DNA from 2 places in the Gordonia sp. SMJS1 genome. Region 1 is predicted to be linked to the other one. Evidence: predicted binding sites of a transcription regulator. Region 1 holds the regulator's gene; the other holds the start of a gene.

Region 1 (4,019 bases):
CGTTGCGCGGCTGCGACCATCGCCGCCTTGACCGCGGCCTCGTCGGGGTCGGGTGTCGACAACCCGTGGGCCTCGCTCAGGCCGTTCGTCCCGATGAAGGCGGTGGTCACGCGCAGTCGGCGAAGCGCGTCCACGGTGTCGACGCCCACGGTCGCCTGGGTGAGACCGCGTACGCGTCCGCCGAGGGCATGGAGACCGTCGGGATGGGTTCCCGCGAGCAGGCCGGCGATGGGCAGGCTGTTGGTGAACAGGGTGAGCCTCCGATCGGGAGCGGTCGCCTCGGCCGCGCGGTAGGTGGTGGTGCCGGCGTCGAAGAGCACCGAGCCGCCGTCGGGCGGCAGGAACCGGATGGCCGCCCGGCCGATCGCGGTCTTCTGCTCGATCTGGCTCGACTCCCGTTCGTCGATCCCGAGCTCGCCGAGGGTGCGCATGATCTCGGCGCGCACGGCGCCGCCGTGGACCCGCTGGAGATGTCCGGCGCGTTCCAGTACCGCGAGATCGCGTCGGACGGTCTCGCTGGTGACGTCGAATTTCTCGGCGAGCGCGGCCACGGATGCCCGCCCCGCGAGTCGCACCTCGTCGACGATCGCCTGTTGTCTCTCCTCGGCGTACACACCGCTCCGATCTCCGGTTTCGACCAACCCGCTTGTTGAGGCGTGTGGGATTGGATGTTGTAGTAATTGTGTTTACGCCTGTTTGTGTTGACAAGTCAAGCACTTTTTGTAACGGTGGTCACATCGGTAGTCGAGTGAGAGGCAAGACGATGGCGCAGATCCTGACGGGAACCCCGGTGGTCGGCGGGTTGGCCCACGGTCCCGCGCTGTGGCCGGGCGAGCGACCCGACCACTCGCCGGAGAAGCTCGGCGTCGGTGTGGAGATCGCCGAGGAACGGCGCGCCGACGAGGTCACGCGCTTCGCCACCGCGGCCGGCGCCGTCGCCGCGCGGCTGCGCACGCGCGCGTCGCAGAACACCGGGGTGACGGCCGAGGTGCTCGCCGCGACGGCGGGCCTGGCCGAGGACCGCGGCTGGATCGGTGCCGCGACCGCGCTCATCGGCAAGGGCGCCCCCGCCGAGGCCGCTGCCGTCGCGGCCACCGAACAGTTCGCGGCGGTGTTCACCAAGCTCGGCGGACTGATGGCCGAGCGGGTCACCGATCTCAACGACGTGCGCGACCGGGTCCTCGCCGAACTGCTCGGCCTACCCGAACCTGGTGTGCCCACTCCGGAGGTGCCGTCGGTCCTGCTCGCCGACGACCTCGCGCCCGCCGACACCGCGGGCCTCGACCCCACGAGCACCATCGCCCTCGTCACCCGCCTCGGCGGACCGACCAGCCACACCGCGATCATCGCGCGCCAGCTGGGGATCCCGTGCGTGGTGGCGGTGGCCGACCTGGACGAGATCGAGCCCGGCACAACCGTTCTCGTCGACGGCAGCACCGGGCGGATCGAGGTGGAGCCCGATGCGGAGGCGGCCCGGGCTCGCGTCGACGAGGATCGGCGGCATGCCGCACTCGTCGCCGGCTGGACCGGTCCGGGGCAGACCGCCGACGGGGTGGCCGTGGCGGTGCTCGCCAACGTCGCCGACGGATCGTCGGCACGCGCCGCGGCCGGGTACCCCGTCGAGGGCGTCGGGCTCTTCCGCACCGAACTCGCGTTCCTCGAGCGTGCCGACGAACCGTCGGTGGACGAGCAGGCCGCGATCTACCGGGAGGTGCTCGATGCGTTCGACGGGCAGAAGGTGGTCATCCGCACCCTCGACGCCGGGTCCGACAAACCGCTCCGGTTCGTGACCCATCCCGACGAATCGAACCCAGCGCTCGGCGTGCGGGGCGATCGGATCGCGCTGGCGCACCCCGAGATCCGCGCGCATCAGCTCGACGCGATCGCGCAGGCCGCGTCGGGGTCGGCCGTCGCGCCGTGGGTCATGGCGCCGATGATCGCCTCGCCGGCGGAGGCGCGCACCTTCGCCGCCGAGGTCCGCGGCCGTGGTCTGGTCGCCGGGGTGATGATCGAGGTGCCCGCGGCGGCGATCCTGGCCGAAGCCGTCCTCGCCGAGGTGGACTTCGTGTCCATCGGCACCAACGATCTGACCCAGTACACGATGGCGGCCGACCGGATGTCGGCCGATCTCGCCGGACTGACCGACCCGTGGCAACCGGCCGTGTTGAGCCTCATCGCGGGTGTCGCGGCAGCGGGTGCACGTCAGGGAAAGCCGGTCGGGGTGTGCGGCGAGGCCGCCGCCGATCCGAACCTCGCCTGCGTGCTCGTCGGTCTCGGGGTCACCTCGCTGTCCAGCGCGCCGGCTGCTGCGGCGGCCGTGGGGGCCCGGCTCGGCGAGGTGTCCGCACCGGACTGCCGGGCCGCCGCCGAGGCTGCCCTGTCCACCTCGGATCCCGCCGCGGCGCGCGAGGCGGCCGCGGCGGTGCTCGACGGTTCGGTCGGTGGAGAGGTCAGACTCGCCGCATCACGGTGACGACCTTGCCGAGGATGACGGCATCGTTGCCCGGGATCGGATCGAACAGTTCGTTGTGCGGCATGAGCCAGACGTTCGGGCCCTGACGCTTGAAGGTCTTCACGGTGGCCTCGCCGTCGATCATGGCCGCGACGATGTCGCCGTTGTCGGCGACGTTCTGCTGCCGGACCACGACCCAGTCGCCGTCGCAGATCGCGGCGTCGATCATCGACTCGCCGACGACGCGCAACAGGAAGAGCGATCCCTCGCCGACGAGCTCACGGGGCAGTGGGAAGACGTCCTCGACGGCCTCCTCGGCCAGGATCGGACCGCCGGCCGCGATACGGCCGAGAACCGGCACGAAGGTCGGCTCGGGAAGCTGGCCGGCCGTCGGGGTGTCCGGCGACGGGGTGTCACTCGGGGCGATGTTGACCGCACGGGGACGGTTCGCGTCGCGCTTGAGCAGCCCCTTGCGTTCCAGCGTCCGCAACTGATGGGCCACCGATGACGTCGAGGCCAGGCCGACCTCGTCGCCGATCTCCCGGATGCTCGGCGGATAACCGCGCTCGCGCACCGAGCGGCGGATCACCTCCAGGACCCCGGCCTGTCGCGGGGTGAGTGAGGCCTCGGCGGCGGCGGCGTCGAACGGGGCCTCGTCGTCGGCGCCCCGCGCTCGGCCGCGCCTATCGCCGGTGTCACTCATGTTCGGTTCCTCTCGTCTTCGGAACGTGCTGGTAGATGGCTTGCGCCGGGTCCGAGCCTAGCGGAGTGCGACCGGCACCTCAAACATTTGTTCGATGTGTCGCGAGACTTTGTCGGGACGTCGTGCTACAAATTCGAACATCAGTGCATCGAACATCTGATCGATGTTCGAACACCGACCACCACACCCGCACGATCCCAGACACCCGAACACCGGAGGGCACCATGCGCACCGCCACTCTCGTCGCTCCCGTCCGCACCGACCGTCCCGACGCCGTCCGGCCGCGCACCGACCGCGCCGATCGCGTCCGGACCCGCGCCCCGCTGTCCGACGGCGGCCGACCGGTCGACAACCGGCCGGCCGGCACCCGGCCGCGGGGGGCATCGCCGGTGACCCCGCGGGTGGGCGGTACCCACTGTGGCTCTCCGGTCGGGGTCCGGGGACGTGGCCCGGTCGGGCCCGACGCGGCGGTGTTCCGTCGCCGCCGCCGCACCGCGGTCGCGCTCCTCGCCGGTGTCGGGCTGGCGTTCGTCGTGTGGGTGTTCGGTGTCGTCGGCCAGAATTACTCGGACTCGCTGACACCGTCCGCCGTGAGTTCCGAGGTCGTCCATGTGCGCTCGGGGGACTCGCTCAGCTCGATCGCCGGCCGGGTGGCACCCGAGATGCCGCGCGAGGTCGTGATCGACGAGATCGTCGCGATGAACGATCTGGGGTCGAGCGCGCTGCAGGTGGGCCAGCCCCTGCTCACCCCCCGGTACCGCTGAGGCCGGGCGGTATCCTCGATGTCACAGGGGCCGGCCGACAAGCGGCGGGGCGCACGCTTCGGGTGCGTTCCAGCGTCCCGCGACCTGCGTGAGGACACGA
Region 2 (4,019 bases), 410 kb from region 1:
GTCGAGGAATGCGGGGTCGTTGTCTAGACCGATCAGGGTCGACAGGTTGACCACGATGTGAAAGGTCGCGCGCGGCGCCGGCGATGACGACGGCGACGCGTCCGGACCCGGAGGGTCGGCGACAACCGTGTCGCTGTCCGGGGTGTCGGTGTCATCGTTCCCGGAGTGGCGCGCGGGTGCCTCAGTCGTGTGGTCGGCGGTGTCCACTGTCGCTGCGTCGACGTCGCCGGTGGTGTTGGCTTCAATGTCCATTGCGGCAGGTCGGCAGTCGTCGCATTCGCACGCGATAGAAGCTTCGCCCCGCGCGAGCGCTTTCAGAGCATCGACTCGGCGGTTGGCCAACTTTCGAGGGTCACCGGCGTGGACCGCGGTGGCCATCGCCGTCAGGCGGGCGTCGAACTCGGCGGAATCAGCAGTGGGCAGCGTGCCGGAGATCCGGGACTGCCCGGGTGTGAACCGGTCGGGGGTGACGGTCACCTTGCGGTCGGATTTCACTCGCTCCTTGCGTCGGCGGATCGCGTCGGGTGCCCACTTGGCGACGATGGAATCGACCATGGCGGTGAACCGGGCCGTGGACATCGGTGCGCGGGCGAAGATCGCCTCGGCGAGATGGGCGTCGACGGTCTGCATCTCTTCGTCGTCGGTGATGAGGTCGGTGCGTTTGAGGGCGATGAGGAAGCGGCGCTTGTCGATTCGACCGCACGCGAGTGCGTGTCCGGTGAAGGAGAGTCGGTAGCGCAGTGCGTCGCCGGCTTCGATGAGATCTTTCGCCTCGGCCGGCGTCACGGTGAGGGTGGCACCGACTTCGGCGATGGCCTGTTCGAGACCGTTGGGCCCGAACTGCTCGTAGGGATTCTCACCAGCGGCCACCCGCGCGGACAGGTGCTCGAAGGCTTCGATGGAGTCGAGTTCGCCGCTGTGCGTCTCGGCGCGCCGCTGCGCGTAGTCCATCTCGCGTTCGTCGTGAATGAGGCTGGCAACGACCATCATTCGATGCGCCGACGCTGCCGCCAAACCCGCGCAGTGGTTGAGGACCTCGACGAGTTCGGCAGCGGAGAGTTCATGGTCGGGACGAAAGCGCGGCTCGACCGACTCCTGTGATGGGTCCACAGATGTAGTGGACCCGGCCCCCGCCCCCGATGACATACCTCCACGATACTCGAATATATGTTCGAGTCAAGGGTGTATTTGTTTCTCCTTCGAATATCCGATGATGCAACCACGACGCACCGACAGGTCATCCTCAGATCGAGGTCAGCGATGTCCGCGTGGCAGGCCGATGCGGATCAGGCGTGGGTCCTGCGTGATCTCGCGTACCTCGAATGTCGGGTCGATCTCCTCCGCCACCCGATCGACGATCAGAGAACCGTTGCTGTCGAACCCGATTCGGTGGTGAGTCAACCTGGTCGTGAACTTCCAGACGGCCATCGCTTCGACCTCAGTGGTGACCGAGTCTTCGCATCGGACACAGTCGAGTGCTGCGTCACTGTCCGGATCGTCGGCGTGTTCGTCGCATGGCTCCCAGTCCGAGGTGACGAGGTATCCGGGGTCCCACAGGGAGCCCTCCGTCGGCGGCCATTCCACCGAGTACCACTCGCCGGCAGCGATTCCGTACGTTCCGATGGCCTCGTCGAGCACGGCCTTGCGGTCGGCTTCGGTCCATTCGATCCGGGGTGGAATCGCCACGTCCTCGATGGGGTCGATTCCGGCGTAGTCGGCGGGATCGCCGAGCAGTTCGGTATCGGTGGCCTCGTGCTGCGTTGCCCGACCGACGGATTCATGTGTGTCGAGCACTGCGGCCTCGGCTGTCGCAGCGTCGATATCCGCTGCCAGGTAGGCGGCGGAGTTCATCCGCTCATGAACCGCTCTCGCCGGGATCCGCGAGACGAGTTCGTCGACCACCGCTTGCTCGGCGTCGTAGAGCGCTCCGGATGCCAAGCGGAGTGCCGTCTTCCCAACCGGCACAGAGATTCCCGATGTCCGGCAGTCCCACAACTCGGCGGCGATCCGATCGCGCCGGTCGACCAACTCCCACGCGAGAGCTCTGGCTGATTCGCCGGATGTCGAGTGTGGGATCAGCGACTGCTCCTGCAACTCGGCGATGATCCGAGTGAACCGATCGGAGCCTTCGCCGGACGAGTCGATCCAGTGATCGTTCGTGAACGTGCCCAACGCGGCACCTCCTCCCTGACGTTCTGTCTCGGTCGTCCATTCCTACGCCGAGAACCTACTCGGGGCCAGTGACATCAATCGTGGGGTGACTCGTCGCAATCGGACGGCGATCGTTGTGGTGGATGTCGGTGCCGCGTCGCATTCTGGTGACGGAAGCCGACAGGTCAACTCGGCCGAACCGAGAGGAGGCGACATGGTGAACTCGAAAGCCCTCGCAGAATTCATTGATTCGGCCGAGGCCGGCGCTCGCGCGGGCATCGTGCGCGAGACCGGAGAGATGTGCCGTTCCCATCGACACCGCCATTCATCGTCTGCGATCGACTCGATGAGCCCACTGACGGGCGTGGATTTCGAGGGGCCCGCGGAGGCCGAGCGAGGCGTCGCCTGATGGCGCCCGAACCCGTCCGACTCCCCGCCGCGATGGCGTCCCCGGCAGTCGGCTGCACTGTGAACGCCGGCTGGTATCCGCTCTTGGTTCGCCTCCATCGCCGGCTCTCAGCCGTCACCGACGACTTCACCTACGCGCAGATCAAAGAGAAGTTCGGGGTTTTGCGCTGCTACCTCAATTACGGAAACTCGGTCGACGATTTCACGTGGAGCCTTTGCGAGCTCCTGGTCGACGCGACAACCGACGAGTCGAGCACCGTATGCGAATTCTGCGGCGACCGAGGAGAAACCCGGTACGACCTTTCCTGGATCAAGACGACCTGCGGAGATTGCTGACCGTAACGTTCGGCGGTGAGCAAGACCTGGGTCATCTGAAGCGGCGCGCAGATCGCCGAATGGACGAAGATCGCCCCGGGTACGACGAATGGTCGTGTGCTGACTCCGCGTCTCAGCCGATCCCGCGCGACAGCATTTGCCCGACAACCAGACCGAGTGCACCCTCGGCAAACCTCGAGACCGGCCCGACGGCGGTGTCCAGCGCCTCGTCGTAGCCGTCGCGTGCCTCGCCCCACAGGCGGCCCGACGAGCCGTTCGGCGTGACCCCGATCAGGGCGATGAGCTCACCGGTGGTGGGGATGCAGATCGCCCAGACGAATCGTGTCTCCGACTCCCAGTCACGCTGCGCCGCAGCGACGTACGCGGCGGGGTCGTCGACCTCGAGATGAGACAACGCCGGGACGTCGGTGATCCGCTCGTCCGCACGAAGCGCACGCAGATACCACGTCCCGGCGTTGATCTCGACTGGTTGCATTGCCTTGTTGTACGCCCGCCCTTCGAGGCTCGTCGCTTGCGCTCCTCGCACCTCAGGGAGCAGGGGCGCTCGCACCTCAGGCAGCGAGGGAGCGGTGTGTCTTACTTCAGCTCGAGCAGCACCGTGCCCTGGGTGACGGCAGCACCGGCCTCGATGGTGAGGCCGGTGACGACGCCGTCCTTGTGGGCGGTGACCGGGTTCTCCATCTTCATGGCCTCGAGGACGACGACCAGATCGCCGGCGGCGACCTCCTGGCCCTCCTCCACGGCGACCTTGACGACGGTGCCCTGCATCGGAGCTGCCACGGCGTCGCCGGAAACGGCTGCGCCGCCACCCTTCTTGCGCGAACGTGCCTTCGGCTTCTTGCGGACGACGCCGTTGGCCGAGCCGCCACCGCCACCGAGGGCGAGATCGCCGGGCAGCGACACCTCGACGCGACGGCCGCCGACCTCGACGACGACGTTCTGCCGCGGGGCGGCCTCGTCGTCTTCGATGGGCTCGCCGCCGGTGTACGGCTCGATCGGGTTCTCCCAATCGGTCTCGATCCACTTGGTGTAGACGTCGAACTTCTCGCCGTCGCCGATGAAGGCGGGGTTGGAGACGATGTGCCGGTGGAACGGGATGACCGTCGCCAGGCCCTCGACCTCGA

What was found. The regulator LexA, encoded in region 1, represses DNA repair genes until DNA is damaged. The targets are predictions, from matches to a motif close to CGAACANNTGTTCG.
Region 2: a site for LexA is predicted at 1,161-1,174, ahead of QAD21_RS08770 (DUF222 domain-containing protein). Genes of this name have one in related genera too.

The regions. Positions count from the first base shown of each region.
Region 1 is NZ_CP123381.1:2,329,450-2,333,468, forward strand. Features, by position in the region: gene QAD21_RS10655 (DeoR/GlpR family DNA-binding transcription regulator) at 1-614, opposite strand, end outside; gene QAD21_RS10660 (putative PEP-binding protein) at 764-2,473, shown strand; gene lexA (transcriptional repressor LexA) at 2,451-3,155, opposite strand; gene QAD21_RS10670 (LysM peptidoglycan-binding domain-containing protein) at 3,380-3,919, shown strand; gene nrdR (transcriptional regulator NrdR) at 4,019-4,019, shown strand, end outside.
Region 2 is NZ_CP123381.1:1,917,392-1,921,410, forward strand. Features, by position in the region: gene QAD21_RS08770 (DUF222 domain-containing protein) at 1-1,110, opposite strand, end outside; gene QAD21_RS08775 (hypothetical protein) at 1,255-2,172, opposite strand; gene QAD21_RS08780 (hypothetical protein) at 2,366-2,560, shown strand; gene QAD21_RS08785 (hypothetical protein) at 2,560-2,895, shown strand; gene QAD21_RS08790 (hypothetical protein) at 3,008-3,370, opposite strand; gene QAD21_RS08795 (acetyl/propionyl/methylcrotonyl-CoA carboxylase subunit alpha) at 3,472-4,019, opposite strand, start outside.